DNA from 3 places in the Streptomyces sp. NBC_00989 genome. Region 1 is predicted to be linked to each of the others. Evidence: riboswitches for the same ligand, from Rfam matches in the RefSeq annotation. Region 1 holds a riboswitch; each other region holds the start of a gene.
The links. Region 1 has a riboswitch for cobalamin ahead of OG714_RS44245 (HoxN/HupN/NixA family nickel/cobalt transporter). Riboswitches for the same ligand answer to the same signal wherever they lie in the genome.

Region 1 (9,698 bases):
CGCCTGGTCGAGATGACCAACGGCTGTATCTGCTGCACCCTGCGCGACGACCTGCTGGAGGAGATCGACAAGCTGGCCCGCGAGGACCGCTTCGACTACCTCCTCATCGAGTCGTCCGGCATCTCCGAACCCATGCCGGTGGCCGCGACCTTCGCCTTCGCCCGCGACGACGGCGCCACCCTCGAGGAGATCGCCCGCCTGGACACCATGGTCACCATCGTCGACGCCGCCAACTTCCTGCCCGAACTGACCGGCGGCGACGAACTCGCCGAACGCGGCCTGGACCAGTACGAGGACGACGAACGCACCGTCAGCGACCTGCTCATGGACCAGATCGAGTTCGCCGACGTCATCGTCCTCAACAAACTCGACCTCGTCGACGAGGAGTCGGCACACCGGCTGCGGGCCACCCTCACCCGCCTCAACCCGGCCGCGCGCGTCGTCCCGGCCGTCCATGGCCGTGTGAAAGTCGGCGACGTCCTGGGCACCGGGCTCTTCGACCTGGAACGCGCCCAACAGGCCCCCGGCTGGGTGCGGGAGCTCAACGGCGACCACGTCCCCGAGACCGAGGAGTACGGCATCTCCTCGACCGTCTTCCGCTCCGAACTGCCCTTCCATCCCGGCCGGTTGTGGACGTTCGTGACCGAGGAACTCGACAGCGGCGCACACGGACAGATCCTGCGCTCCAAGGGCTTCTTCACGCTGGCCAGCCGCCCGCGGGTGACGGGCCTGTGGCCCCAGGCCGGCTCCGTCGCCCGCTTCGAACCCTCTGCCGCGAGCAACCCCGACAGCCCCGAGGGCCAGGAACTGGTCTTCATCGGCACACACCTGCACCCGAACGCCCTGCACGCGGCACTGACCAACTGCCTCATGACCGACAGCGAGAACCTCCCGCCCGTCGACCCCTTCCCCGCCTGGGACACCTACGGCATCGACGACACCTGCGAGCACGAACACCCCGCACTCGTAGCGGGGACCTGAGGCCCCGGGCCGGGCGGCGAACGCAGCCACGGCGCCGCCCAGCCCGGCATGGACACCGATCCGTAGGGGCAATAAGGAGAAGCCGCAGCCCCTCATATCTTCTCTGGTCCCTGCCACCCGGTCCCAGATCAAACCGCCCTCCGGACACGTATTGAAACTCCCCTGACCCGATCAGGGCCCTGCAGGAAGCCGGGTTGTTGACCCGATGATCGGCGACCGTGGCCGCGAGCAGCGGCCAGGCTCCCACTGCTGATCCGCGTCCGGATGTGCCGGGTCCTGCTGCGTCGGCGGTCGCAGGGCTACACGGCCTGCGCCCTGCCGGGGAGCTGGCGCCGTAGAAACGCCATCCGGCTGTCCTCCACCCGCGCCGGACTCCCATTGCTCGGGAATCCTTCCCCGCCTCGGCACCGAAACCCGCGGAACTTCACAGGGAACTCCGCGCCCCGCTCGGCCGACTACTGAACCGATGGTCCCTGCCTGAACATCCGCACCTGCGGGTCCGTATCCCATCAAAAGCCCTCAAAGCACCAGGAGTTCCCCATGGCTCAGAAGCAGTACAACGTCACCGGCATGACCTGTGCCCACTGCGCGGCAAGCGTCAAAGAAGAAGTGTCGGCGGTGGCGGGCGTGAGCGATGTCGTGGTCGACGTCGCCGCGAACTCCGTCACCGTGCACGGCACCGACCTCGACGACGCGCGGCTGCGGGCGGCCATCGTCGAGGCCGGGTACGCCGTCGCAGACTCGGTCGCCGCCTGACCGAGCCGGTCCATCCGGTCGAGAGCGTCCCGAGGCCAGGTCCGGGCAGGACGGCACCACCCCCGCCGTCCTGCCCGCGCGAACGCCCGACACGGCGGTGAGTGACGTCCGGGGGCGGCCGACCGTGCCGATGCCGATTCTCCGGCCAGGGCACGGACGACGTCCCGATCGGTGACCTCCTCGCCCCCGACAGCCCGGCCGTACGGAGCGCGCCTCATGACGACGACTTCACGGTCGGTCACCTCGCGGAGACGGACGACAAGCCAGGCAACACCCGTCCAGTGATGGGTTGTTGATGTCAGCAGACGCCGATACGGGGATGGACTCACCACGGCCATTCGCCCCAGCCGGACGGTGCGCTCGCTCCCGGCCGCCACCAGACGCTCGCCTGCCACGCCCGACGCACGCGACATGTCATCACCGTCACGCATCCCCCATCGGGCGCCGACAAGCGCAGCACTCAGACCGCCGCTACGGCGGGTTCCTCCGCCTCCGCGAGCAGGTCGGTCAAGGTCGCCCGGGCGCGCGCGACGCGGGAGCGGACCGTGCCGATCGGGCAGTGGCTCGCCTCGGCGGCTTCCACGTACGGCAGGCCCAGCATCTGGGTCAGGACGAAGGCTTCGCGGCGCTCGTCCGGCAGCAACGCCAGGAGGTCGAGGAGAGCGACGCCGTCCTCGAAGCCGGGGAGGTCGATCGGCTGGGCCAGTTCGATCGCCAACTGCCAGTCCGGTACGTCGGACAGACGGGGTCTCGCGGCGGCGTAGCGGTAGCTGTCGATGACGGCCCGGCGGGCGATCGACAGCAGCCAGGTACGCGCCGAGGAGCGGCCCTCGAAGCGGTGCAGGCTGCCGAGCGCGCGCAGAAACGTGTCCTGCACCAGGTCGTCGGCTGCCTGCGGATCGCCGCAGAGATGAGCCACGTACCGCTGGACATCGCGTTGCAGGGCGCGGACGAAGTGGTCGACCGCGTCCGCGTCACCACCCCGGGCCGCGAGCGCCCACGCGGTGATCGCCTCGTCGAGAGCTGCCGGCTTCTTCTCGCCTGTGCCGCTCGAAACGGGCAGGGCAGGAGTGATCACCTGGAGTCCTTCTCAGTCATCCGCGATCCGGACCGAGGCGCGCGAGATCGCGGGCGGTCCGGTGAGTGGGGTGGGACGGCCCTACGGCGCTTGCGCGGACGTACGGCCGTGGCCCGGGGCACACCTCGCAGGCCGCCTCGGGATACCGGCTGTCCTCAGACGACAGCGGTCCGAGCCGGCGGTCCCCGGGAGGTGATCGCGTGGACGAGGAGGAGAAGGCGCGGCGCCCGGTCCGGGTAGAGGTGGCTCCTGCGGATGCGCGGGCGGTCCGTGGGCGCGGGCAGGACGAGCAGCAGTCGTAGCGGAGCCGCCAGTCGCCCGGCCAGAGCGCGCAGGATGCGGAATGCGGCCTTCTCGCCGTGGGCCAGCCAGAGCCCGCACAGCAGCGCGGCCAGCAGGTGGGCGACGAGCATGCCGGCCGACGACGTACCACCGGCCGACGAGTTGGCCATGTGCATGGAGCCCGTCCGCATCGAGGCCATGTTCATGGTGGTATCCGGGGAGACCGAATCACCAGCCGTCGGCTGGGCAAGCAGGAACGCCGAATGCAGCACCGCCTGGGCGGCGACCACGACCGTCACGATGAGCGGGAGCCCACGTTCACGATCCGCCAAACACCAGCCCGGAACGCCGGTGACGACCAGTCCGGTGGCCAGTGCCCACGCGGGCACGTAGTCCCCGGACATCATGACGTGGCCCAGGGAAGCGAGCACCACGCAGACGGCCGCGAACATCGCGGCCCGCATCGCGCGAGAACACCACCCTGGCCTCATGGCGCCTCATCCTGGCACCGGGGCACCTTCTGTCATGTGCGGGTAAGCAAACCCATAGCCCATCACACTCGATCCACAGCATGTGACCCAGGCCACACCAATAGGCCGGAACTCAAAGTGATTCCTGTCCGACTTCTGTTGGAGTGGCCCTCAATGCGGGCGGCGTCGGTGCAATACCCCTTTCTCCTCTGCCTTGTGGTGGACACCCCGCTCGGGACACGGGAACTTCCCTCGCCCGTGGCCGAGGACGTCATGGCGACCAACCGTCGTCCGCGCCAACGAGGTTGGCGACGTCGAAGCACAAGGTGGGGTTCGACCCATTAGCCAGGCGCCTGCCTTTCCAGTACCGAACTGGCCGTCGGCATGGCCGTGGCGGCAATGCTTGGGGCTCATGCAATACCCCTCTCCAGTCCCGTCGTACGGCACAGGTCGGGGTCCACGGGGTTGCCCCACCCGCAGGTCTCCACCGGCAGGGCAACCCGAATCACTCGGCCCGAGATCCGGCGGAGCGGCTGCGCACTACGGCGAACGCCCCCGCCGCCAGCCCCAGCACACCCACGATGAGCCCGGCGATGCCGAGCCCGCGGGCCGTGGAGTCGCTGTCGGACGCGGTCGACTTGGAAGTGTCGGCACTGCCGCCGGAACTCTTGGAAGCCGTCGCCGAGGCGGCCGAAGTACTGCTCCCCTCGGCGTCCGCGCCCTTGGCGGTGAGCTTGAGGACCGGCGCCGGGTTCTCCGGCTCCTCGCCGCCCGTGCTCTCCTCGATCCAGCGGACGACGTTGCCGTCGGAGTAGGTCTGCAGCGCCTTGAAGGCCAGCTGGTCGGTGTCGTCGGGCAGTTGGCCGAAGGCTACGTTGAAGTCCTCGTAGTGGCCGGCGCCGATCTTCCCGCCGGTCCAGGTGATCTCGGAGACGGCGTCGGTGATGGTGCCGTCGTCGGTCTTGATCGGGGTCTTCAGTTTGGTGCTCGTGACCTTCGCGGTCCAGCCGTCCTGCGGGGAGACGAGCACGCCGAGGACGGGGTGGTCGGTGGGCAGGTAGACCTGGACCTTGGTGGTGCTGGCCTTGTCCTCTTCGTTGGGGACGCGGAAGGTGATGACGCCGTCCGTGGCTCCCTTGGCGTAGCTCTCGGGGTGGACGGTGACGTGCGCGGAGGCGACCCCGGCGGCGGCCAGGACTCCGGCGGTGGCGAGGGCGGCGACGGTGCCTGCGCGGCGCAGGGCGGTGCGGTGTGCGGACATGGCTGAGTGGATCTCCGTACTCGTGAAGGGATGTCGGGCTCAGTTTGCGTACGACATCCCCGTCGGCGGTCCGCGTCGGTGAACGGCGTACCGCAGCCGCACCTGCCGGGTGACACCGGCGGGCCGCGCCGTCGGGCGCGGCGCGTTCGCCCCGCCCTGCGTCCCGCGCGCTACCTGCCACCAAGCGGCAAGCCCCGGCAGGAAGTTGACTGCCCACCGCAACAGTGACCACAGCGCGGCCTCACCGCGCCGCAGCCACCAGGTGAGCACGAGGGCCGCTCCGACGTGGGCGGCGGTGGCGTGCGGTGTCATCGCGTGCGCGTGGTTCATGGACATGCCGGGCATGGCCATCGCAGTACGAGGGCGTGCGGCGTCGAAGGCGAGGTGCAGGCCGCCCTGGGTTGCCAGCGTCGCGCCGCCGATGCCGGTCAACGAGCGTTCTCGGCCGCCCAGGAGAAAGCCGACCGCGAAGATCGGCAGGACTGCGGCGGCCTGTATCCACACGGGTGGTGCCGCGCCCATGGCCAGTGCGTGTCCTCCGGCGGCGAGCAGCACGCACAGCACGGCGAACACCGCCGCACGCAAGCTTCGTACCGCTGGGGACGCGCTCACGTTCGCCGGTGCGGCCGTGCGGTTCGAGGATCTCTCCCCTTGCCCGCGCATGCGCATCACCGTCCACGTACTACCTGGTCAGCCCTTCGTCTTCCTTACGAGTCGGATGCGGGTCCCGTTCAGTTCCCGGCTCGGCCGATGAATTCGATGCGGGCGGGAGCGCGGGTGGGCGGAGCCTCCGACCGCCCCGCGACCGAGGTGTCAGTCCGCGTTGGCGGTCTTCGTGTTCCAGCGGTGTTCGACGTTGGCCAGGCGCCAGTAGGCGATGGCGCAGGCCCATACGACGACGAAGAGGCCGACGATGATGTAGCCGACGTTGTCGAGGTCGATGCCGGAGATCCAGTCGGTAATGCCGTCCTGGAGGCCGAGGTTGTCGTGCAGGACGCTGACGAGTTCGATCGTGCCGATGATGAAGGCGACCGCGATGGACAGGCCGGTGATGGTGAGGTTGTAGTAGACCTTGCGGACCGGGTTGGAGAACGCCCAGTGGTAGGCGAAGTTCATGAAGCAGCCGTCGAGGGTGTCGAACAAGCTCATGCCCGCGGCGAACAGCAGGGGCAGGCACAGGATCGCGTACCAGGGCAGGCCGGCGGCGGCGCCGGAGCCGGCCATGACCATCAGGGTGACTTCGGTGGCGGTGTCGAAGCCCAGGCCGAACAGGACGCCGACGGGGTACATCTGGCCCGGCCGGGTGATGGACCTCGTCAGCCGGCCCAGGATGCGGTTCATGAAGCCGCGGTTGGCGAGGTGCTTCTCCAGCTCGTGCTCGTCGAACTGGCCGGCGCGCATGGCCTTGAAGACCCGGTAGATCCCGGTGAGGGCGACCAGGTTGAGTGCTGCGATCAGGTAGAGAAAGGTGCCGGAGACGGTGGTGCCGATCAGGCCGAGGGTCACACGGGAGTCGGAGTCCTCGTTGAGCAGGGTGCCGGTCACCTTTGCGCCGGCGGCGATGAGCGAGGCCATCGCGACCACGATCGTCGAGTGGCCCAGCGCGAACCAGAAGCCGACCGACACCGGACGCTTGCCGTCGGCCATGAGCTTGCGGGTGGTGTTGTCGATGGCCGCGATGTGGTCGGCGTCGAAGGCGTGCCGCATGCCGAGGGTGTAGGCGGTGATGCCGAGTCCCACGCCGAAGACCTGATGGCCGACGGTGTAGTGGTTCGGGGCGACCATGGCGATCAGAATCATGAAGGCCACAACGTGCAGGGCCGCGATGACGGCGAGCAGGGCGCCGGTGCGGAGCCAGTCCCGGCGTTCCCAGCGCAGTGGCTGCGCGGCCGGTGTCCCGGTGGCGATGGTCGGCGGGGCGGGGTTTTCGGGCAGGGTCATGTTCGGGGCAGCCTCTCCAGCACCTCGTGGACGGGGTCGTCGTACGGTGCCGTGGCCGGTCTCCTGGCTGACGGGTCGAACGTCTGCGCCGCCCGGCCTTCCCGGGCGCGACGTGCGCCCAGTGGCCGCCCGGTCCCTGGTGGGAGCGGGGATGGTGCGGAGACTTCCCGATCACAGTGGCGAGGGCCGCTCCGGACTCCCGTGCCCGAACCTGATCGGACACGGTGCACCGGTCTTCCCGAACACCACGGCCGGATCAGGCTAGGTGCGGCACCTGGTCATCCACAAGTCTGCGCAATTGCGCAGGTGTTGTGCATCACGCGGGGGCAGGGGTGAGGATGGGTGCATGCATCTGGTTCCGGAGAGTCGCGCGCATCGCCGTGCGATCGATGAGCACACCGTCTGCGAGGCCATCGAGGGCATCGGCGATGCCGCCCGCGTCAACGAGTGGGCCGCCCGTTTCTCCCTGCTGGGCGAGCCGAACAGGCTGTCCGTGCTGCTGGCCGTGCACCGGGCCGGGCCCATCGCCGTATCGGATCTGGCGCTGGCCACGGGAATCAGCGACACGTCCGTCTCCCAGATCCTGCGCCTGCTACGGGCCTCGGGCACCGTCACCGCCGACAAGGACGGGCGCGTCGTCCGTTACCGGCTGACCGATCCCGGCATGGCGGCGCTGCTGGACTCCTCGCTTCCGCCGGAGCCTGCGGCCTGAGTCGTCTTCAACTGACCCGCGCCGACCACCCGTTCATCGAGCCGCCGTGCAGGTCGTACGGACGGTCGGCCGCGGTCCGCTTCGTGGTGCGTTCGCGGCCCGCCGCCCGCCGCCCGCCGCCCAAGTGACCGTACTCACATGGCGCCTTGGGAACTCACTCCTGCGCCGCTCCGACTCCTGTTGCGTCCATCCAGTTGGTCGGCGACCGCGCCCTTCGCCTCTCCTCTGCTGATGCGACCCCGTCGTGAATCGGATGACGGATGCCTCACGGCGTCCCGGAGTTGGGGGTTTCGTGATCGCCGCGAGCGGACTGCGCTGGATCCTGAGCCTGATGTTCGCCATGCCGGTCCTGTACGGGGTGTGGCGGATGGTTCTGCCCGCCACGGGGCTGGCCGAGCGGGCGGATCACTTGTGGCACGCGGCGATGGGGGTGCTGATGATCGCCATGGCCTGGCCCTGGGGCATGGACCTGGCGGCGCTTCCGCAGGTGGTGTTGTTCTCGGTGGGCGGGTTGTGGTTCCTGGCGGCGGCCCCCTTCCGAACCGGTGACCGTACAAGGCGCCGAGCGGTACTCGCCGCCCTGCCCCATGTGGTGATGATGGGCGCCATGGCCTGGATGGTGGCGGCGATGGAGTCCTCAGGCGGTATGTCCGGGCACACGGAGGCGGCCGGTGCGCATGACATGGCGGGAATGGACATGTCGGGCAGTTCCGGTCTGGCCGCCATGAGTCTGACCGGGACAGGGCCGCGAGTGACGGCGGTGCTGTTCGCGGTGGTCCTTGGGGGTCTTGGCCTGTCCTGGCTGACCCATGCTCTCGACCGGACCAGGGAAAGAGGCACCGTCTCAGAACGTGAACAGCCGGACGGCGGGGCCGCGTTGGAGGCGGTAAGCCAGGGCGGGGCCCTGTCCCCGGCGTGCCATGCCGCGATGGCGTTGGGGATGGCCGTCATGTTCGCCCTGCTCGTGTGACGTCACACGGCAACTGCCCGTGGGGCGCGGGACGGACCCCACGGCTCCGTCCCGCGCTTCCGTTGTTTTCGTCGACTCCGGGTGGGGAGGAATCGAGGGCCCGCCCATAGCCGTAGGGGCGGCTGGCGGAGCGCGCGGCGTCAAGAGGGGTGGGGCAATGTCCGAGATACTCGGGACGTCCAGGAGCACTGCGGATGGGGCATGGCCCTGGGAGCACCCCGTCACCGAAAACCGGAGACTACGCACTGCACGACGACTTCTGAGCGAAGCGTGGTCCTTGTCGGTGCTGACCACGGGGCTGCTCGCCAGTGGGTACGCCTGGCTGGGGTTCATCGCCGGAGGCACAGCGGGGGCGCCGCTCGGTGCCGTCGCGGGACTTTCGACGAGCACCTTGCTGCACCTGCTCGTCAGCCGAGCGGTGTCGGGTCCGCGTGGTCGGCGTCCTGCCGGGCCAGGACTGCCCGGCCGCCCCACGACGGTACGGACACCTGGAGGCGGCAGCGGCTCCGTCACCTGATCTGCCGCCTCCGGGGAGGACAACGGGGGCTCGTGCCGGTCAGCTTCCGGAGGTGGTCGCGGTCGTCTGCGAAGTGGGCGTGCGGCGGTGCCGGTTGGCGCCGACGGCGAGGTCGACGACCAGGAAGATGGCGAGCGGGATGCCGAAGAGCGGGATCACCCAGCCGACCGCGGCCACCACGACGATGCCGATCGCCACGGTCCGGGAGGGCAGGCCGCGCCAGGCGCCGCGCGCGGGCGGGGTGCCGAGGAGGGCGCGGCGGTCGGCACGGGTGGGGCGGCGCTGCCACCACATGCGGTAGCCCCAGAGGATGACGGAGATCAGGCCGATGGCCAGGAGGGCCAGTGCGATCTGGTTGAAGATGCCGAACAGGGTGCCCATGTGGGCGTTGATGCCCCAGCGGGTCACTTTGGACAGCACCGGCCAGTCGGCGAAGTCCACCCGGTCGACCACGGTGTCGGTCGAGGCGTCGACCGCGACACTGTCCCGGCCGACCGGCCACAGGTTGCGGGTCTGCGTCACGGTCCAGGCGGTGGTGCCGTCCGCCGGTACGGCTATCTCCACCGTGCCGCTCAGACCGTCGTCACGGGCCGCTTTGAGCACGCCGTCGATCTCGCTCGGGTCGACGCTCTTGGCGGCGGCGGAACCCTTCGCCTCGGTCAGGGTGGTGGACACCCCGGGCGTGCCGGAGCGCAGCGCGTCCAGGGCCTCGCCGAAGTTCGCGCCGGCG
Region 2 (9,698 bases), 1.1 Mb from region 1:
TGGGTGACGCGTTCCAGGCGGCGTACGACCGCGTCGGCGGAGGGGGACGCCGAGTCGACGACAGGGCCGACGACCGCGTGGGAGCCGTCACCGGCGAGGCCGTAGGTGCCGGGGCGCAGGGACGCGAGGTCCCGGGTGAGTGTGATCTGCCCGGCGGCGGTGGAGTGCACCGTGAGCCGGGGTTCGCCCGGCAGCGGGCGGCCCGGCGGCGCCTTCAGCGCGGCGTCACTGGCGTACCGGCCGACGGCGACGCCGGCCGCACCGGCCGCGAGGGCCACGGAGACGGCCGCGGCCGTCGCTTTGACTGTGCGCACGGGTCCAGTGTCCCGGGGGACCCGGTTACCGGCCAGCCGGAGAGAGCTCGGGGCTCGGGGTTCTGGGCGGGGAGGTGTCGGGGCGGGGTGTTTCGGTGCTGGAAGGGACGGTGTCGGTGGGGGCTGGTGCTGCTTAGGGGTGCCGGGCGGAGGTGCGCGGGGCCGGGATGCCTCGGTGGCGGCGGCAGGGACAGCGCCAGTGAGAGCGGGCGCCAGGCGCACGCTCACCCCCCTCCCCCTCACCTCGCCGCACGCTCACCCCCCTCCCTCTCACCCTGCCGCGCGCTCACCCCTCACCCGTCCGCGCGCTTCACCCCTCACCCCGCCGCGCGCCACCCTGCCCATACCCCCGCAACCGCTCCCCCGCCTCAGCCACCTGATCCCCCGTCAGCAACGTCGGTGACAGACCCGGTACCGATGACGCCGTCAGCCACAGTCGGCACATCCACTCCAGCTGGGCCGTGCGGTCGAACGCCTGGTCCAGGGAGGTGCCGTAGGCGATCGTGCCGTGGTTCTGGAGGAGGCAGGCGGAGCGGTCGGCGAGGGCGTGGAGCATGTTCTCGGCCAACTCCTCGGTGCCGTAGGTCGCATACGGGGCGACCCGGACCGGGCCGCCGAGGGCGCCGGACATGTAGTGGACCGAGGGGAGTTCGGGGACGAGGGTCGAGACGGCCGTCGCGTGGACGGCGTGGGTGTGGACGACCGCGTGGGCGTCGGTGCTGCGGTAGACGGCGAGATGCATGGGGAGTTCGCTCGTCGGGAGCAGGGTGCCGAGGACCTGCCGGCCGTCGAGGTCGACGCCGACCGTGTCGGTGGGCGCGAGGCGGTCGTAGGGGACGCCCGAGGGTGTGACCAGGAGGGTGTCGCCGACGCGCACCGAGACGTTCCCGGAGGTGCCGACGACCAGGCCGTCGGAGACCGTCCGGCGGGCGGTCGCGACGAGCGCGCCCCAGGCGTGCGCCTCCTCGGCGCGCACACTCCTCCTCCGCGTCTCCCCCGCAGCTCCCGCACTCTCCCGGGCGTCGCGCCCGCCCCGCTGGTCCCGCCGTTGCTCAGCCATGCCGCGATCCTGTCAGCCGGTGCCCCAACGCACGTTCGGGCGAAGGCACTTTAGGCCGGAAGGCGCGCATCCGAAAGATGACATATGGGTGCCAACCACCCACTCCGGCCGCTTGGCCGGAGACCGACCGGCATCGACAGATCTTCCAATAACCTCTGGGGGATTTGTCGTGCGCGCCGCCATTCCCGGGGGAAACATGGCCCGTGATCGCAAACCGTCCCTGACCCTTGTCCGCACCGGAATCCGCACCGGCATCCGCCCGAACACCCACCCCCGTACCCACCCCCGCGCCCGCCTCGCCGCGGCCGCCGTCGCCGCGCTCACCGTCGGCGGAACCACCCTCGCGCTCACCGAGATCCCGGCCACCGCCGCGGGCATCGCCGCGGGCGAGACGAAGGGCCACGACGTCTCCTCGCACCAGAAGAACGTCAACTGGCCGGGCGCGAAGGCGAAGGGCGCCACGTTCGTCTACGTCAAGGCGACCGAGTCGACCACCTACCGCAACCCGTACTTCGGCCAGCAGTACGACGGCGCCCGCAAGGCCGGCGTCATCCGCGGCGCGTACCACTTCGCCCTGCCGGACAGGTCGTCGGGCGCGAGCCAGGCCGCGTACTTCGTGGCACACGGCGGCGACTGGAAGGCGGACGGCTGGACGCTGCCGCCCGCGCTGGACATCGAATACAACCCGTACGACAAGAAACACGGCTGCTACGGCCTGAGCAAGGCCAAGATGGTCAGCTGGATCAAGGCCTTCAGCGCCGAGGTGAACCGGGAGACCGGCCGCCGCCCGGTGATCTACACCACCACCCAGTGGTGGAAGACCTGCACGGGCGACAACAGCTCCCTGGCCTCGGCACACGCGCTGTGGATCGCCCGCCACGGGTCGGCGGACGCGGGCTCACTGCCCGCCGGATGGTCGTACTGGACCTTCTGGCAGTACGACAACAGCGGGAGCCTGCCGGGTGATCAGAATCTCTTCAACGGGACGGTGAGCCAACTGAAGAAGTTCGCCCGCGGATACTAGGCAATCCGGACACCACCGATACCCCCTCAGTTCATCTTCCGTTCACCCAGGTTGCCTACGGTCAACGCGCCGATGACCTCGAACGATTGCCTGGGTAAATGGAAAACTTCTCGCTGATCCTCGCGATTGTGGTAATCACCGCACTCGCGTTCGATTTTACGAACGGTTTCCACGACACCGCCAACGCGATGGCCACCACCATCTCGACCGGTGCCCTCAAGCCCAAGGTCGCGGTGGCCATGTCGGCCACCCTCAACCTGGTGGGCGCTTTTCTCTCCGTGGAGGTCGCCAACACGATCTCCAAGGGGCTCGTCGACGAGAGCGGAATCCGTCCCGAGGTCATCTTCGCCGCCCTCGTCGGCGCGATCCTCTGGAACCTGGTGACCTGGCTCGTCGGACTGCCGTCCAGTTCCTCGCACGCCCTCATGGGCGGTCTGATCGGCGCCACCATCGCCTCGGCCGGCACCGGCGCGGTCCACGGCGACGTCCTCGTCACCAAGGTGCTGCTGCCGGCGGTCGCCGCCCCGATCGTCGCGGGCCTCGCGGCGATGCTCGCCACCCGCTTCTCGTACGCCCTGAGCCGGAACTCGGCCGGCAAGGCCGCCGACAAGGGCTTCCGCGTCGGCCAGATCGCCTCCGCCGGGCTGGTCTCGCTGGCGCACGGCACGAACGACGCGCAGAAGACGATGGGCATCATCACCCTCGCCCTGGTCGCCGGAGGCTCCATCGCCCCCGACTCGGACCCGCCCACCTGGGTCATCCTCTCCGCGGGCCTCGCCATCGCGATGGGCACGTACATCGGCGGCTGGCGCATCATCCGCACGATGGGCAAGGGCCTGACCGACCTCCGGCCGCAGCAGGGCTTCGCCGCCCAGACCAGCGCGGCCGCGGTCATCCTGGCCTCCTCGCACATCGGCTTCTCCCTCTCCACCACGCACGCCGTCTCCGGCTCGGTGATGGGTGCGGGTCTCGGCCGCAAGGGCGGGGTCGTCCGCTGGTCGACCGCCACCCGGATGTTCGTCGCCTGGGGTCTGACCCTGCCGGCCGCCGCGCTGGTCGGCGCGCTCGCCGAGTCCGTGACCGACCTCGGCGACTGGGGCACCGCGCTGGTGGCCGTCTTCCTGGTCGCGTCCAGCGCCGGCATCTGGCTGCTCTCCCGCCGCCAGGTCGTCGACGCCTCGAACGTCAACGAGGTCGACGAACCGGCCGGCGTGATCACCACCGCGATCGCCGCCGTGACCCCGCCGCCCCCGTCGGTCGCCCTCTCCGAGGGCCTCACGGCGACGATCCTCTCGCCCCCCGTGAACCCGGCCCCGATCGTGAAGTCCGACCCGGCGACACCGCCCGCCGCCGCCGTCTGAGCCCGCGCCCCGGACACGAAGGAACGAATCAGCATGCACATCGACTGGGCAGCCCTCGGCTCCGTCTTCGGCGTCAGCCTCGGCGCCACCGTCGCCCTGGTGGCGGTCTTCACCCTCGGCATCGTCGGCCTCTCCCGGCGTGAACGCGCCACCGCCCAGGGCGGCTCCGCGCCCCTTGCCCTGACCGGCGCCTACACCTGCTTCGCGGCCTGCGCGGCGGCGGTGGCGTACGGGATCTATCTGATCGTGGCCTGACCGGCCGCCAGTTGAACCGAGCGTGGGGTGCGGGACGGATCGCCGTCCCGCACCCCACGTCCGCGTGACCCCTCCGCCCCCTCGCGTGTGGGCATCAGCACACTCCGTCCCCGCAGGTCAACAGCAAGTTGACGGCCCTTCCAACAGCATGGTGGACTGCCGGAGCCATATACGGCGGCAGGAGAGGAAGCCGGTGCGAATCCGGCGCGGTCCCGCCACTGTCACCGGGGTAGGTAGCCCCGGGAGCCAGGAACTCTCACCGCCGGTCTCGTCGAACCAGGGCGTGGACACCCTGAGTGAGGACATATCGCCATGCTCGGCTGCCGTTCGAGGTCCCGTACCAGCGCAGTGCCCGCCCCAGCGATCGGCTGAGCCGATGCGTGCCGATCGCGTCTTCGCGTACGGCGCCGCCGCCGGCCTCCTCGGCGACCACCTGCTCGGCGATCCCCGCCGCGGGCATCCGGTCGCCGCGTTCGGCCGCGTTGCGGGCGCCGTGGAACAGGTGCTGTGGCGCGACCACCGGGGCTGGGGCGCCCTGCACACCGCCGTGTGCGTCGGTGGCACCATCACCCTCGCCGCCGCGGCCACTTCGGCCCTACGACCGTCCCGTACGGCCTCTGCCGCCCTCACCGCCGCCGCCACCTGGGCCGTCGTCGGCGGGACCTCCCTCGCGCGCGAGGCCGGGGTCATCGGGCGCGCGCTGGAGGCCGGTGACATCGATGGTGCGCGGGCACGGCTCCCCCACCTCTGCGGACGGGACCCGCAGTCCCTCGACGCCGACGGGATCGCCCGGGCCGTCGTCGAGTCCGTCGCCGAGAACACGTCCGACGCGGTCGTCGGCGCGCTGGTCTGGGGCGGCATCGCGGGTGTCCCGGGCCTGCTCGGCTTCCGGGCCGTGAACACGCTCGACGCCATGGTCGGCCACAAGTCGGCCAAGTACCGCCGCTACGGCTGGGCTTCGGCCCGCCTCGACGACGTCGCCGGCTGGCCGGGCGCCCGCCTCACCGCCGCCCTCGCGACCGTCGCGGGCGGCGACCCACGCGGAGCGGCACGCGCCTGGCGCACCGACGCCCCCAAACACCCGAGTCCCAACGCCGGTCCCGTGGAGGCCTCCTTCGCGGGAGCCCTCGGCGTGCGCCTCGGCGGGACGCTCTCCTACGGCGGGCGGGTCGAGCACCGGCCCGTGCTCAACGGCGACGGACGTCCCGTCGCCGTACCGGACATCGCGCGTGCCGTACGGCTGTCCCGGCGCGTCGGTCTGCTCGCGCTCGGGGTCAGTGTCGCCGGGCGGCTCCTCGTGAAGGGGCGGAAGTCATGAGCGGCGGCGGGCTGTTGGTCGCCGGGACCACCTCGGACGCCGGCAAGAGTGTCGTCACCGCCGGGATCTGCCGGTGGCTGGTGCGGCAGGGCGTGAAGGTCGCGCCGTTCAAGGCGCAGAACATGTCCCTGAACTCGTTCGTGACGCGCGAGGGCGCCGAGATCGGACGGGCGCAGGCCATGCAGGCGCAGGCGTGCCGGATCGAGCCGACCGCGCTGATGAACCCCGTACTCCTGAAGCCTGGCAGCGACCGGAGCAGTCAAGTCGTGCTGATGGGCAGGCCTGTTGGCGAGATGAGTGCGCGGGGCTATCACGGCGGGCGGCAAGAGGCCCTGCTCGGGACCGTGTTGGACTGTCTCGCGGAGTTGCGGGGCACGTATGACGCGGTGATCTGTGAGGGGGCCGGCAGTCCCGCCGAGATCAATCTGCGGCGGACCGACATCGTGAACATGGGCATCGCGCGCAATGCCCAGCTGCCCGTGCTCGTCGTCGGCGACATCGACCGCGGCGGCGTCTTCGCCTCCTTCTTCGGGACCGTCGCGCTGCTCAGCCCCGAGGACCAGGCGTTCGTCGCCGGGTTCCTCGTCAACAAGTTCCGGGGCGATGTGTCGCTGCTGGAACCGGGGTTGGAGATGCTGCTCGGCCTCACCGGGCGGCGGACGTACGGCGTGCTGCCGTACCGGCACGGGCTCGGGATCGACGAGGAGGACGGGCTGCGGATCTCGCTGCGCGGCACCGTGCGCGAGTCCAACACCGCGCCGCCGGTCGGCGAGGACGTGCTGCGCGTCGCCGTCTGCGCGATCCCCCTCATGTCCAACTTCACCGACGTGGACGCGCTGGCCGCCGAACCGGGCGTCGTGGTGCGGTTCGTGGACCGGCCGGAGGAGCTGGCCGACGCGGACCTCGTCGTGATCCCGGGGACCCGGGGGACGGTGAAGGCCCTGGAGTGGCTGCGCGAGCGCGGCCTCGCGGACGCCCTCGTGCGCAGGGCCGCCGAGCAGCGGCCGACCCTCGGTATCTGCGGCGGCTTCCAGATCCTCGGCGAGCACATCGACGACGAGGTCGAGAGCCGGCAGGGGTCGGTCGACGGACTCGGAGTCCTGCCGCTGCGCGTCCGGTTCGCGCGCGAGAAGACCCTCACCCGGCCCGTCGGCGAAGCCCTCGGCGAGCCGGTCGAGGGGTACGAGATCCATCACGGGGTCGCCCAACTGACCGGCGGCGAAACCTTCTTGGACGGGTGCCGGGTCGGTCAGACCTGGGGCACGCACTGGCACGGCTCGCTGGAGTCGGACGGGTTCCGGCGGGCGTTTCTGCGCGAGGTGGCGGCCGCCGCGGGCCGCCGGTTCGTGCCGGCGCCCGACACCTCGTTCGCCGCGCTGCGCGAGGAGCAGCTCGACCGGCTCGGCGACCTCATCGAACAGCACGCGGACACGGACGCGCTCTGGCGACTCATCGAGTCCGGCGCGCCGCAAGGACTGCCTTTCATTCCACCGGGAGCGCCCGCATGAGCACAGTGTTGTTGTTGTCGACCGCCGACACGGATCTGCTGGCGGCCCGGGCCTCCGGCGCCGGGTACCGGATCGGCAACCCGAACCGGGTGGACGTGGCAGCCGAGTTGCCCGCGCTCGTCGCGGGCGCGGACGTCGCCGTCGTACGGCTGCTCGGAGGCAAGCGTGCCTGGGAGGACGGGCTCGCCGCACTGAAGGCGTCCGGGATTCCGACCGTGCTGCTCGGCGGGGAGACCGTCCCCGACGCGGAGTTGATGGCCGAGTCGTCGGTGCCGGCGGGGGTGGTGGCCGAGGCGCTCAGGTATCTCGTCGAGGGCGGGCCGGAGAACCTCGCCGAACTCGCCCGGTTCCTCTCGGACACCGTGCTGCTGACGGGCGAGGGCTTCGAAGAGCCGCAGAAGATGGCCGAGTTCGGCGTCCACGGCGAGCGCGCCTTCGTCGAGGGCCGGCCGACGGTCGGCGTCCTCTTCTACCGGGCGCACCACTTGAGCGGCAACACCGCCTTCGTGGACACCCTGTGCGACCAGATCGAGGCGAAGGGCGCCAACGCCCTTGCCGTGTACTGCGGTTCGCTGCGCGGGGCGGACTCCGGACTGTACGAGATCCTCGGCAAGGCCGACGCACTCATCGCCACCGTCCTCGCCGCGGGCGGTACGCACGCCTCGCAGGCATCGGCCGGCGGCGACGAGGAGGCCTGGGACATCGGCGCGCTCGCCGACCTCAACGTCCCCGTGCTGCAAGGACTTTGCCTTACGTCGTCCAGGGCGACCTGGGACGAGTCCTCCGCCGCCCTCTCCCCCATGGACGCCGCGATGCAGGTCGCGATCCCGGAGTTCGACGGCCGCCTGATCACCGTCCCGTTCTCCTTCAAGGAGCAGGGCCCGGACGACGTCCCGGTCTACGTCGCCGACCCCGAGCGGGCCGCGCGGGTCGCCGGAATCGCCGTACGGCACGCGAAGTTGAAGTACAAGCCGAACGCCGAGAAGAAGCTCGCGGTCGTCTTCACCGCCTACCCGACGAAGCACTCGCGGGTCGGCAACGCGGTCGGTCTGGACACGCCCGCCTCGGCGATCCGGGTGCTGGACGCGCTGCGGGACGCCGGGTACGGGGTCGACGAACACCCGGACAACGGGGACGAGTTGATCCACCGGCTCATCAACGCCGGTGGCCACGACGTCGAATGGCTCACCGAGGAGCAACTGGCCTCCGCGCCCGCGCGGGTGCCGCTCGCCGACTATCAGGCGTGGTTCGACAAGCTCGACCCGGACCTCAGGCAGGGCATGCTGGACGCGTGGGGCGAGCCGCCCGGCAACCTCTACGTCGACGGCGACGACATCGTGCTCGCCTCACTCCAGTTCGGGAACGTCGTCGTGATGATCCAGCCGCCGCGCGGCTTCGGGGAGAACCCAATCGCGATCTACCACGACCCCGACATGCCGCCGTCGCACCACTACATGGCGGCCTACAGGTGGCTGGACAACTCGTTCGGCGCGGACGCGATCATCCACATGGGCAAGCACGGCACCATGGAATGGCTGCCGGGCAAGGGACTTGGGCTCAGCAGCGGCTGCGCGCCGGACGCCGTCCTCGGTGAACTCCCCCTGATCTACCCGTTCATCGTCAACGACCCCGGCGAGGGGACGCAGGCCAAGCGGCGCGGCCACGCCACGGTCGTCGACCACCTCGTGCCGCCGATGGCGCGTGCCGACACGTACGGCGACCTGGCCAAGCTGGAGCAACTCCTCGACGAGTACGCCCTCGTGTCCGACCTGGACCCGACGAAGGCACCGGCCGTGCGCGCGCAGATCTGGACGCTGGTGAAGGCGGCCGAGCTGCACCACGACCTGCATGTGGACGACCAGCCGGACGACGCGACGTTCGACGAGTTCGTGATGCACATCGACGGCTACCTGTGCGAGATCAAGGACGTGCAGATCCGCGACGGACTGCACATCCTCGGCGGCGGGCCGGTCGGCGAAGCGCGCGTGAACCTCGTGCTGGCCGTGCTGCGCGCCTCGCAGGTGTGGGGCGGGCAGGCGAACGCGCTGCCGGGTCTGCGAGCCGCGTTGGCCGAGCATTTCGGCCTGGTGGAGAAGGAGTTGCTGGCCGAGCCGGGCGCTCCCCTGAAGGTTCCGGTGGAACTGACGGAGCTGGTCGACGGGCCCGCCCGTTCCGCCGCCGACGCGATCGATCTGCTGGAGCAGCTGTGCCGCCGGTTCGCGGAGGGCATGGAGTCCCAGGAGTGGGAGGTCACGGCCGTTCCGGCGCTCGTCCGTGCCGTCATCGGCACCGAACTCCCGGACGCCGTCGCGGTGTTGAGGTTCGCCTGCGACGAGGTCGTGCCCCGGCTCGCCCGCACCACCGACGAGATCGACCACATCCTCAAGGCGCTGAACGGGGGTTACGTCCCGGCGGGCCCGTCGGGCTCCCCCACCCGTGGTCTGGTCAACGTCCTGCCGACCGGCCGGAACTTCTACTCGGTCGACCCCAAGGCCATTCCGTCCAGGCTGAGTTGGGAGGTCGGGCAGTCGCTGGCCGACTCGCTCGTGCAGCGGTACCTCCAGGACAACGGCGAGTTCCCGAAGTCGGTCGGCCTCACGGTGTGGGGTACGTCGGCGATGCGCACCCAGGGCGACGACATCGCCGAGATCCTCGCGCTGCTGGGCTGCCGTCCTGTCTGGGACGACGCCTCGCGCCGGGTGACCGGCTTCGAGATCGTGCCCGTCACGGAGCTGGGCCGGCCGCGCATCGACGTCACGGTGCGGATCTCCGGCTTCTTCCGCGACGCGTTCCCGCACGTCGTCGGGCTGATCGACGACGCGGTGCGGGCGGTGGCCGAACTGGAGGAGCCCCCGGAG
Region 3 (9,698 bases), 5.6 Mb from region 1:
CTGGGCCGCGGGGGAGGTCAGGGCCTTGGAGTTCTGGGTGACCTTGGAGACCTGGGCGGACTGGACGGCTGCCTGGGGGGCGGGCTGCGCGTCGGCGGGGGAGGCCGCCACGAGCCCGAAGACGCTGAGGGTGAGGGCGGGGATGGCGGCGGTCAGCAGTCTTCGCAGACTCCGTCTGGGCTTCTCACGCATGGGGTACTGCCTCCATTTGGAGTGGGGTTCCTCGGCGTGGTGGCAGGCCTGTGACGCGCGTAGCGGCGGCAGATGACGTCGTCATGGGCATGACACTTTGAGCGTCCTGTGGGGCCACTGGTGAATGGCATGAACAGGACGGGCAGAACGTAGCCGGGGCGACGAGACCGCGAACAGACGCACCCCATGAACTTTGCCGCTCCATAGAAACTCCATGGACGGCCCATGGAAGCTCCATGGGCCGTCCGCGAAGTAAGAGGCAGATAAAGAGGGCTATGAGTCCTCGGGCAAAGAGATCTAGAAGTCCTCGTCCAGGTCGACCGTGCCCTCCACCGCGACCTGGTACGCCGACGGGCGGCGCTCGAAGAAGTTGGTCAGCTCCTGGACGCCCTGCAACTCCATGAAGGAGAAGGGGTTCTCGGAGCCGTAGACCGGGGCGAAGCCCAGTCGCTGGAGGCGCTGGTCCGCGACGCACTCCAGGTACTGGCGCATCGAGTCCGTGTTCATGCCCGGCAGACCCTCACCGCACAGGTCGCGCCCGAACTGCAGCTCCGCCTCGACGGCTTCGCGCAGCATGTCGGTCACCTCCTGCTGGAGCTGGTCGTCGAAGAGCTCCGGCTCCTCCTTGCGGACGGTGTCGACCACCTCGAAGGCGAAGCTCATGTGCATGGTCTCGTCGCGGAACACCCAGTTGGTGCCGGTGGCGAGGCCGTGCAGGAGACCCCGGCTGCGGAACCAGTAGACGTACGCGAACGCGCCGTAGAAGAACAGCCCCTCGATGCACGCGGCGAAGCAGATCAGGTTGAGGAGGAAGCGGCGGCGGTCGGCCTGGGTCTGGAGGCTGTCCAGCTTCTCGACCTCGTTGATCCACTTGAAGCAGAACTCGGCCTTCTCGCGGATGGAGGGGATGTTCTCCACCGCGTCGAAGGCGGCCGCCCTGTCCTCCGGGTCGGGGAGGTAGGTGTCCAGGAGGGTCAGATAGAACTGGACGTGCACCGCCTCCTCGAAGAGCTGACGGCTCAAGTACAGCCGCGCCTCGGGGGAGTTGATGTGCTTGTACAGCGTCAGCACGAGGTTGTTCGCCACGATCGAGTCGCCCGTCGCGAAGAACGCGACCAGCCGGCCGATCATGTGCTGCTCACCCGGCGTCAGCTTCGCGAGGTCGGCGACGTCCGAGTGGAGGTCGACCTCCTCGACGGTCCAGGTGTTCTTGATCGCGTCCCGGTAGCGCTCGTAGAAGTCCGGGTAGCGCATGGGGCGGAGGGTCAGCTCGAAGCCCGGGTCGAGGAGGTTCTTGGCTTCGGTCGTCATTACTGGCAGGCCTCGCAGGACTCGGGGTTCTCAAGGGAGCAGGCGACCGCGTCTTCGTCGGGGGTCAACTGCTGTACGGGGATGGGGGTTTGAGCCTGGGCCTGGGCCGCGCGGGCGATGCGGGTCGCCGGGCGGGAGCGCAGGTAGTACGTCGTCTTCAGGCCCTGCTTCCAGGCGTACGCGTACATCGAGGAGAGCTTGCCGATCGTCGGCGTCTCCAGGAACAGGTTCAGGGACTGGGACTGGTCCAGGTACGGGGTGCGGGCGGCGGCCATGTCGATCAGGCCGCGCTGCGGGATCTCCCACGCCGTGCGGTACAGGGCGCGGACCTCGGCCGGGATCCAACTGAAGCCCTGCACCGAGCCGTTGGCCTCGCGCAGCGCCTCACGGGTGCGGGCGTCCCACACGCCGAGCTGCTTCAGCTCGTTCACCAGGTACGAGTTGACCTGGAGGAACTCGCCGGACAGCGTCTCGCGCTTGAACAGGTTCGAGACCTGCGGCTCGATGCACTCGTACACGCCCGCGATGGACGCGATGGTGGCCGTGGGGGCGATCGCCAGCAACAGGCTGTTGCGCATGCCGACTTGGGCGATACGTTCCCGCAGGGCCGTCCAGCGCTCGGGCCAGGTCAGCTCCACGTCGTAGTGGTCGGGGTGCAGCACACCCTTCGCCGTACGGGTCTTCTCCCAGGCCGGCAGCGGGCCGTTGCGCTCGGCGAGCTCGGCCGAGGCCTCGTACGCGGCGAGCATGATGCGCTCGGCGATACGCGTCGAAAGTGCCTGCGCCTGCGGGGAGTCGAAGGGGACGCGGAGTTTGAAGAAGACGTCCTGGAGGCCCATCGCGCCCAGGCCGACCGGGCGCCAGCGGGCGTTGGAACGGCCCGCCTGCTCGGTCGGGTAGAAGTTGATGTCCACGACACGGTCGAGGAAGGTGACGGCGGTCCGGACCGTCTCGTCCAGCCGCTCCCAGTCGATGTCACCGTCGACCACGAACGCTCCCAGGTTCACCGAACCGAGGTTGCAGACCGCCGTCTCGCCGTCGTCCGTGACCTCCAGGATCTCCGTGCAGAGGTTCGAGGAGTGGACCGTGTGGCCCGGCTCGGCGGTCTGGTTGGCGGTGCGGTTGGCCGCGTCCTTGAAGGTCATCCAGCCGTTGCCGGTCTGCGCGAGGGTGCGCATCATGCGGCCGTAGAGGTCACGGGCCGGGATGGTCTTCTTGGCCAGCCCCTGCGCCTCGGCCTTGCGGTACGCGGCGTCGAACTCGTCGCCCCACAGGTCGACCAGCTCGGGCACGTCGGCGGGGGAGAACAGCGACCAGTCGCCGTTCTCGTTCACCCGGCGCATGAACTCGTCCGGGATCCAGTGCGCCAGGTTCAGGTTGTGCGTACGACGGGCGTCCTCACCCGTGTTGTCCCGCAGCTCCAGGAACTCCTCGATGTCGGAGTGCCAGGTCTCCAGGTACACCGCGGCGGCACCCTTGCGCCGGCCGCCCTGGTTCACCGCGGCGACCGAGGCGTCCAGCGTCTTCAGGAACGGGACGATGCCGTTGGAGTGCCCGTTCGTCCCCCGGATCAGCGAACCGCGGCTGCGGATGCGGGAGTACGACAGACCGATGCCGCCGGCGTGCTTCGAGAGGCGGGCGACCTGGTGGTACCGGTCGTAGATGGAGTCCAGCTCGTCCAGCGGGGAGTCGAGGAGGTAGCAGGACGACATCTGGGGGTGCCGGGTGCCGGAGTTGAAGAGGGTGGGGGAGGACGGGAGGTAGTCCAGGCGGCTCATCAGGCGGTAGAGCGCGGCCACTTCGTCCAGGGCACGGGTCGAGTCGTCTTCCGCGAGACCGGCGGCCACGCGCAGCATGAAGTGCTGGGGGGTCTCGATGACCTTGCGGGTGATCGGGTGCCGCAGGAGGTAACGGCTGTACAGCGTCCGGAGCCCGAAGTAGCCGAAGCGGTCGTCGGCCTCCGTGTCGATCAGCGCGTCCAGGCGGGCCGCGTGCAGCGTCGCGAACTCGGCGGTGCGGTCCGCGATGAGGCCCTCGCGGTGGCCCACGGCGACGGACTCGGTGAACGTCGTGACGCCCTGGGAGGCGGCCTCGGCGGCGATGCCGACCGTCAGCAGCCGGGCGGCCAGCCGGGAGTAGACCGGGTCCTCGGAGATGAGACCGGCGGCCGCCTCCGTGGCCAGCTCGCGCAGTTCCGCCACGTCCGCGTGCGCGGACCGGCCGCGCAACGTGGCGGCGGCGACCCGGCCCGGGTCGGCGTCGGGGAGGTCGGCGGTCAGCTCGGTCAGGGTCCGCAGGATCGCGGTACCCGGGCCGTCGGCTCCGGGAACGGTAGCTCCGGGAACGGCCGTACCGGGAACGTCGGTTCCGGTCGCGGTCGCCACGATCGCCTTGTTCACCTGGGTCGCTGATGCCGGCTCTGCTGGCGCGATGGTCACGGTGGGGCTCTCCCTCGCTCGGCACGGGGCCTCGCCGAGGGCAGGCGGCAGTACACGAGCGCACGGGGCGTCGCGTCCACCGGCCCACTCCACGAGGCCCGGACGTCATGCGCCCTGGCCGGGTGGCCGGACGCGAGCTGTCGGCAGGTCCTCGGACTGACCATGCGTGCATATGCACGTAAGTACACCGTTGCGGGACAGTTCCGGATTCGCACCGGATTCCCCTGCGGCGACAGCGAGCATGAGCATACATCTTGTGCTCGCCTGTCACGCCACCACCAGATGTTGTGTCGCGGTGGTTTCAGAGTGTCAGCTTGTAGGTGAGCAGAGTGAGATCGTCCAGGTGTGGCACGGGGTTCCAGTCGCGGTCGGGGGTGCGGACGAAACCCAGGCGTTCGTAGATGCGGTGGGCCGCGTGCATCGAGCTCTGGGTCGACAGGACCACGGCCTCGCAGCCCTCGGTGGCTCGGGCGCGGTCGATGCAGGCGCGGACCAGGGCCTCGCCGGCGCCTCGGCCGCGGGCGGTGCGGGCGATCGCCAGTGCGCGGATCTCTGTCTCGCCGGTTGTCGCGATGTCGGCGACGGGGCCGGGGCCGGGGACGAAGGTGACTCCGCCGAGGAGGTGTTCGCCGTCCACCGCGACGAGGACCTCGGCGGCTGCGGCTCGGCTTGCCACGTCCTTCAGTACGGGGAGGTAGGGGTCGTCGTCGCCGTAGTCGAGGAGGCCGTCCTGTAGGTAGGCCTGTGCTGTGATGTTGCCGAGGTCTTCGTATTCGGTGGGGATTGCTCGGCGGATGAGGATGTCCATGGGGGTGAGTGTGTACGACAGCGGGCCGCCGAGTGACTTGCTTTTCGGTGGCCCGCTGCGGGTTCGTCGTGGCTGGGCGCGCCCACGCGGCGGAGCCGCAAATCGATACAGCCCCGCGCCCCTGGGTGGGCTCAGTGGGCGGCGCCAGCAGTCGCCGGAGGCAGCTCCACCTCTACGCCCGGGTCGCCTGCGTCTGCCGTGTAGTCGGCGGGGCTGGTCTCGTCGATGCCCTCGGGGGCCTTGAACGCCTTCAGGGCGAACGTGAGGACCACCGTGACCACGACGTTCAGGACGAACGCCGTCAGGCCGATGTAGCCGATCTCGCCGATGCCGGGGATCTCCTTGGACGAGCCGCCGAAGTGGTCCTGGGTCGGGGAGGCCACGCCGTACGCGGCGAGGGTGCCGTAGATCATGCCGACCGCCCAGCCGGCGAGGAGGGCCCAGCGGTGGGGCCAGCGGGTGAAGAGGCCGCCCACCAGGGACGGGAAGGTCTGGAGGATCCAGATGCCGCCCAGGAGCTGGAAGTTGATGGCGACCGTCTTGTCCATCGTCAGGACGAAGGCGAGGGCGCCGACCTTCACCAGGAGCGAGACGATCTTGGAGACCTTTGTCTCCTGGGCCGGGGTCGCGTCCGGTTTGATGAAGTCCTTGTAGATGTTGCGGGTGAAGAGGTTCGCCGCCGCGATGGACATGATGGCCGCCGGGACGAGGGCGCCGATGCCGATCGCCGCGAAGGCCACGCCCGCGAACCAGTCCGGGAACATGTTCTCGAACAGCTGCGGGATCGCCAGTTGGCCGTTGGTGACCTTGACGCCCGCCGCGATCGCCATGAAGCCGAGCAGCGCCAGCAGGCCCAGCATCAGTGAATACAGGGGCAGGATCGTGGTGTTGCGGCGGATCACGTTGCGGCTCTTGGAGGACAGGGTCGCCGTGATCGAGTGGGGGTACATGAACAACGCCAGTGCCGAGCCCAACGCCAGTGTGGCGTACGTCCATTGGCCCGCCGGTGCGGGGACGAGTCCGCCCGCTCCCGCCGCCTTGAACTTGGCGCCCGCCGCGCTGAAGATGTCGTCGAAGCCGCCGAGCTTGATCGGGATGTAGATGATCGCCACCGTGATGACCAGGTAGATCAGCCCGTCCTTCACGAACGCGATCAGCGCGGGGGCGCGGAGGCCGGACGAGTAGGTGTACGCGGCCAGCACGGCGAACGCGATCAGCAGCGGCAGGTCCTTCACGAACCAGTTGGAGCTCGCGCTGCCGCCCACGCCCATGACATCCAACACGGCCTGGATGCCGACGAGTTGGAGTGCGATGTACGGCATCGTCGCGAGGATGCCGGTGACCGCCACCGCCAGGGACAGGCCCTTCGAGCCGAAGCGGCCGCGCACGAAGTCGGACGTCGTCACGTATCCGTGCTTGTGCGACACCGACCAGAGGCGGGGGAGGAACGTGAAGATGAGGGGGTAGACGAGGATCGTGTACGGCACCGCGAAGAAGCCGGCCGCGCCCGCCGCGTAGACCGCCGCCGGGACCGCGACGAACGTATACGCCGTGTAGAGGTCGCCGCCGAGCAGGAACCAGGTGACCCAGGTGCCGAACGACCGTCCGCCCAGGCCCCATTCGTCGAGGCTCTGCTCGTTGTCGGCCCGGCGCCAGCGGGCGGCCAGGAAGCCCAGGACCGTGACGGCCAGGAAGAAGAAGATGAAGACGCCGAGGGCGACGCCGTTCACGCCGTCGTTCACCGGTTACCTCCATGGCGGGTCCGCTGGTCGCGCTGCCACAGCTTGTAGGCGGTCATCGTCAGCGCCGTCGAGATCAGCACCCAGAGCATCTGGTACCAGTAGAAGAACGGGATGCCGATGAACGTGGGGTCGATCTTGGTGTAGGAGCCGACCCAGAGCAGCGCCACGAAGGGCGCGAACAGGCAGACGGCGATGACGGCGCGGACCGGAGTCACCACCGGTGCGGCCACTTCGGGCGGAACTTCAGGCACATCTGACATTTCGCGGCTCCGTCCCCTCGCTGATCACCTGTGTAACGCGCAGGCAATGTAGGTCACGGTGTCGCCGCAGCGAAAGACCTCGTCCGCATATCGTCATGTCGATTCGGTGAAGGCCTGACATCGGGCCTGACATCGGTGTCAGCAGCAGCGGAATCCCTGGCGTGGGTCGGCCTCCTGGCGGTCCGTCCGCATCCGTTCGAAGTCGCGGCGGCCGGGGACCTCCGCCTCGGGGTGGTCCAGGCGTACGTGCGCGACATACCGGTCGTACGCCGACTCGTCCATCAACTCCCGGACATACCAGCGCACTCCGCTAGTCGCCCGCCTGAGCGCCGACCACATCGCGTGCCGCCTCCTCTTCCTTCTCCTCCCGGGTCGGGATCAGCCCGGCCGGCGCCACGATCTTCGACTCGACGTACGGCGTCTCGCTCAGCGTGGAGAGCGCGGGGCGGCGGACGTGTCGAACGCAGACGCGAAGGGCGTCCGTGATCACGACCACGACCAGCACCGCGAGAATGGCCGAAAGCACCCCGTCCACCGTGGAGTTGGTGACGACGGTGTGCATGTCGTCCATGGACTTGGCGGGCGGCAGGACCCTGCCCGCGTCGATCGCGTCCTGGAACACCGAGCGCTGCTTGAAGAAGCCGACCTTCGGGTCGCTGGAGAAGACCTTCTGCCAGCTCGCGGTCAGGGTGACCGTCGCGTCCCAGGCGAGCGGAATCCCGGTGATCCAGGCCCACTTGAGGCGTCCGGACTTCACCAGGAGGGTGGTGCAGACGGCCAGGGCGACGGCCGCGAGGAGCTGGTTGGAGATGCCGAAGATCGGGAAGAGCTGGTTGATCCCGCCGAGGGGTTCGTGCACGCCGACCCAGAGGAAGTAGCCCCAGAGGGCGCAGACCACGGCGCTGGTCAGGGCCAGGCCCGGCTTCCAACTCACGTTCTTGAAGGGCCGGTAGACGTTCCCCAGCATGTCCTGGAGCATGAACCGGCCCACCCGCGTGCCCGCGTCCAGCGCGGTGAGGATGAACAGCGCCTCGAACATGATCGCGAAGTGGTACCAGAAGGCGCGCAGACTCCCGCCGGTGACCTTGGAGAAGATCTCCGAGACGCCGACCGCGAGGGTGGGCGCCCCGCCGGTGCGGGACAGCAGGCTCGCCTCGTCGACGTTCTTCGCGGCCTGCGCGAGGTCGGCGGGGGAGATGTGATAGCCCCAACTGCTCACCACCTGCGAGGCGTTCTGCACGGTCGTGCCGATCGCGCCCGACGGGGCGTTCATCGCGAAGTACAGACCCGGGTCGATGATGCTCGCGGCGACCAGCGCCATGACGGCGACCGACGACTCCATCAGCATCGCGCCGTAGCCGATCATGCGGATCTGGGTTTCCTTCTGGATCATCTTCGGCGTCGTACCGCTGGAGATGAGCGAGTGGAAGCCGGACAGGGCGCCGCAGGCGATCGTGATGAAGACGAAGGGGAAGAGCGAGCCGGCGAAGACCGGGCCGTTGCCGTGCTTGGCGAAGTCGGTGACGGCGGGCATCTTCAGGGCGGGCAGGGCGACCACGACCCCGATCGCGAGCAGGCCGATCGTGCCGATCTTCATGAAGGTGGAGAGGTAGTCGCGCGGGGCGAGCAGGGTCCAGACGGGCAGGATCGAGGCGACGAAGCCGTAGCCCACCAGCCAGATCACCAGCGTCGAGGGCGCGAGGGTGAAGGTGCCGGCCCAGGACGACTCGGCGACCCAGCGGCCCGCGACCAGGGCGAGCAGCAGCAGGGCCACGCCGATCAGGGAGACCTCGGAGACCCGGCCGGGGCGAAGTACCCGTAGATAGAAGCCCATCAGGAGGGCGATCGGGATGGTCATGCCGATGGAGAAGGTGCCCCAGGGGGAGGAGGCCAGCGCGTTCACGACGACCAGGGCCAGCACGCCGAGCAGGATGATCATGATGGCGAAGGTGGCGAGCAGCGCGGCCGCACCGCCGAACGGGCCGATCTCCTCGCGGGCCATCTGCCCAAGTGACCTGCCGTCGCGGCGGGTTGAGAAGAACAGCACCACCATGTCCTGGACCGCGCCCGCGAAGATGACACCGACGACGATCCAGATCGTGCCGGGCAAGTAGCCCATCTGGGCGGCGAGTACGGGTCCGACGAGCGGTCCGGCGCCGGCGATCGCGGCGAAGTGGTGGCCGAGCAGGACGCGGCGGTCGGTGAGGTGGTAGTCCATGCCGTTGTCGAGGCGTTCGGCCGGGGTGGCCCGGGTGCCGTCGACCTTCAGGACCTTGTGGACGATGAACTTCGCGTAGAAGCGGTAGGCGATGGCGTACGAGCCGAGCGCGGCGGCGACCATCCAGGCGGCCGACACGTTCTCGCCCCGCGCCAGCGCGAGCACGGACCAGCCCGCCGCGCCGACGAGCGCGACGAGGGTCCAGACGACGATGGTTCGGACGTTCGCGGTACGCACCGGGTGGTCCTCCCGTCCATGCGGCGACGGGAGGAACGTAGAGCAACCCCGGTAACTCCGTAAGTCCCCTAGTCCTGTGGGCGCTTGAGTCGCGCCACGAACTTGTAGCGGTCCCCCCGGTACACCGACCGCACCCACTCCACCGGCTTGCCCTCCTTGTCGAGGGAGTGGCGGGAGAGCATCAGCATGGGCAGGCCGACGTCGGTGCTGAGCAGGCCGGCCTCGCGCGGGGTGGCCAGCGAGGTCTCGATGGTCTCCTCGGCCTCGGCGAGGTGGACGTCGTAGACCTCGGCCAACGCGGTGTACAGCGACGTGTACTTGACGAGTGACCTGCGCAGCGCGGGGAAGCGCTTCGCGCTGAGGTGGGTCGTCTCTATGGCCATCGGCTCGGCGTTGGCCATGCGCAGCCGCTCGATGCGCAGGACCCGGCCGCCGGCGGTGATGTCCAGCAGGTCGGCGAGGGTGTCGTCGGCGGTGATGTAGCCGATGTCG

Region 2: linked by a shared signal. The riboswitch ahead of OG714_RS39175 (cobalamin biosynthesis protein) and the one ahead of OG714_RS44245 (HoxN/HupN/NixA family nickel/cobalt transporter) in region 1 are both predicted to bind cobalamin.
Region 3: linked by a shared signal. The riboswitch ahead of OG714_RS18275 (ribonucleoside-diphosphate reductase subunit alpha) and the one ahead of OG714_RS44245 (HoxN/HupN/NixA family nickel/cobalt transporter) in region 1 are both predicted to bind cobalamin.

What each region holds. Positions count from the first base shown of each region.
Region 1 covers NZ_CP108728.1:9,833,762-9,843,459, reverse strand. The annotation lists gene OG714_RS44275 (GTP-binding protein) at 1-981, shown strand, start outside; gene OG714_RS44270 (heavy-metal-associated domain-containing protein) at 1,522-1,737, shown strand; gene OG714_RS44265 (sigma-70 family RNA polymerase sigma factor) at 2,198-2,815, opposite strand; gene OG714_RS44260 (hypothetical protein) at 2,971-3,588, opposite strand; gene OG714_RS44255 (YcnI family protein) at 4,073-4,828, opposite strand; gene OG714_RS44250 (hypothetical protein) at 4,868-5,401, opposite strand; gene OG714_RS44245 (HoxN/HupN/NixA family nickel/cobalt transporter) at 5,642-6,769, opposite strand; cobalamin riboswitch at 6,805-7,034, opposite strand; gene OG714_RS44240 (helix-turn-helix transcriptional regulator) at 7,116-7,481, shown strand; gene OG714_RS44235 (DUF5134 domain-containing protein) at 7,735-8,451, shown strand; gene OG714_RS44230 (PepSY-associated TM helix domain-containing protein) at 9,008-9,698, opposite strand, start outside.
Region 2 covers NZ_CP108728.1:8,725,118-8,734,815, reverse strand. The annotation lists gene OG714_RS39200 (alpha/beta hydrolase family protein) at 1-314, opposite strand, end outside; gene OG714_RS39195 (class II aldolase/adducin family protein) at 625-1,374, opposite strand; gene OG714_RS39190 (lysozyme) at 1,571-2,398, shown strand; gene OG714_RS39185 (anion permease) at 2,497-3,759, shown strand; gene OG714_RS39180 (hypothetical protein) at 3,793-4,014, shown strand; cobalamin riboswitch at 4,149-4,291, shown strand; gene OG714_RS39175 (cobalamin biosynthesis protein) at 4,391-5,332, shown strand; gene OG714_RS39170 (cobyric acid synthase) at 5,329-6,840, shown strand; gene cobN (cobaltochelatase subunit CobN) at 6,837-9,698, shown strand, end outside.
Region 3 covers NZ_CP108728.1:4,247,717-4,257,414, reverse strand. The annotation lists gene OG714_RS18285 (putative Ig domain-containing protein) at 1-192, opposite strand, end outside; gene OG714_RS18280 (ribonucleotide-diphosphate reductase subunit beta) at 490-1,503, opposite strand; gene OG714_RS18275 (ribonucleoside-diphosphate reductase subunit alpha) at 1,503-3,941, opposite strand; cobalamin riboswitch at 4,066-4,197, opposite strand; gene OG714_RS18270 (GNAT family N-acetyltransferase) at 4,243-4,749, opposite strand; gene mctP (monocarboxylate uptake permease MctP) at 4,881-6,491, opposite strand; gene OG714_RS18260 (DUF3311 domain-containing protein) at 6,488-6,751, opposite strand; gene OG714_RS18255 (YbdD/YjiX family protein) at 6,890-7,090, opposite strand; gene OG714_RS18250 (carbon starvation CstA family protein) at 7,062-9,206, opposite strand; gene OG714_RS18245 (GntR family transcriptional regulator) at 9,275-9,698, opposite strand, start outside.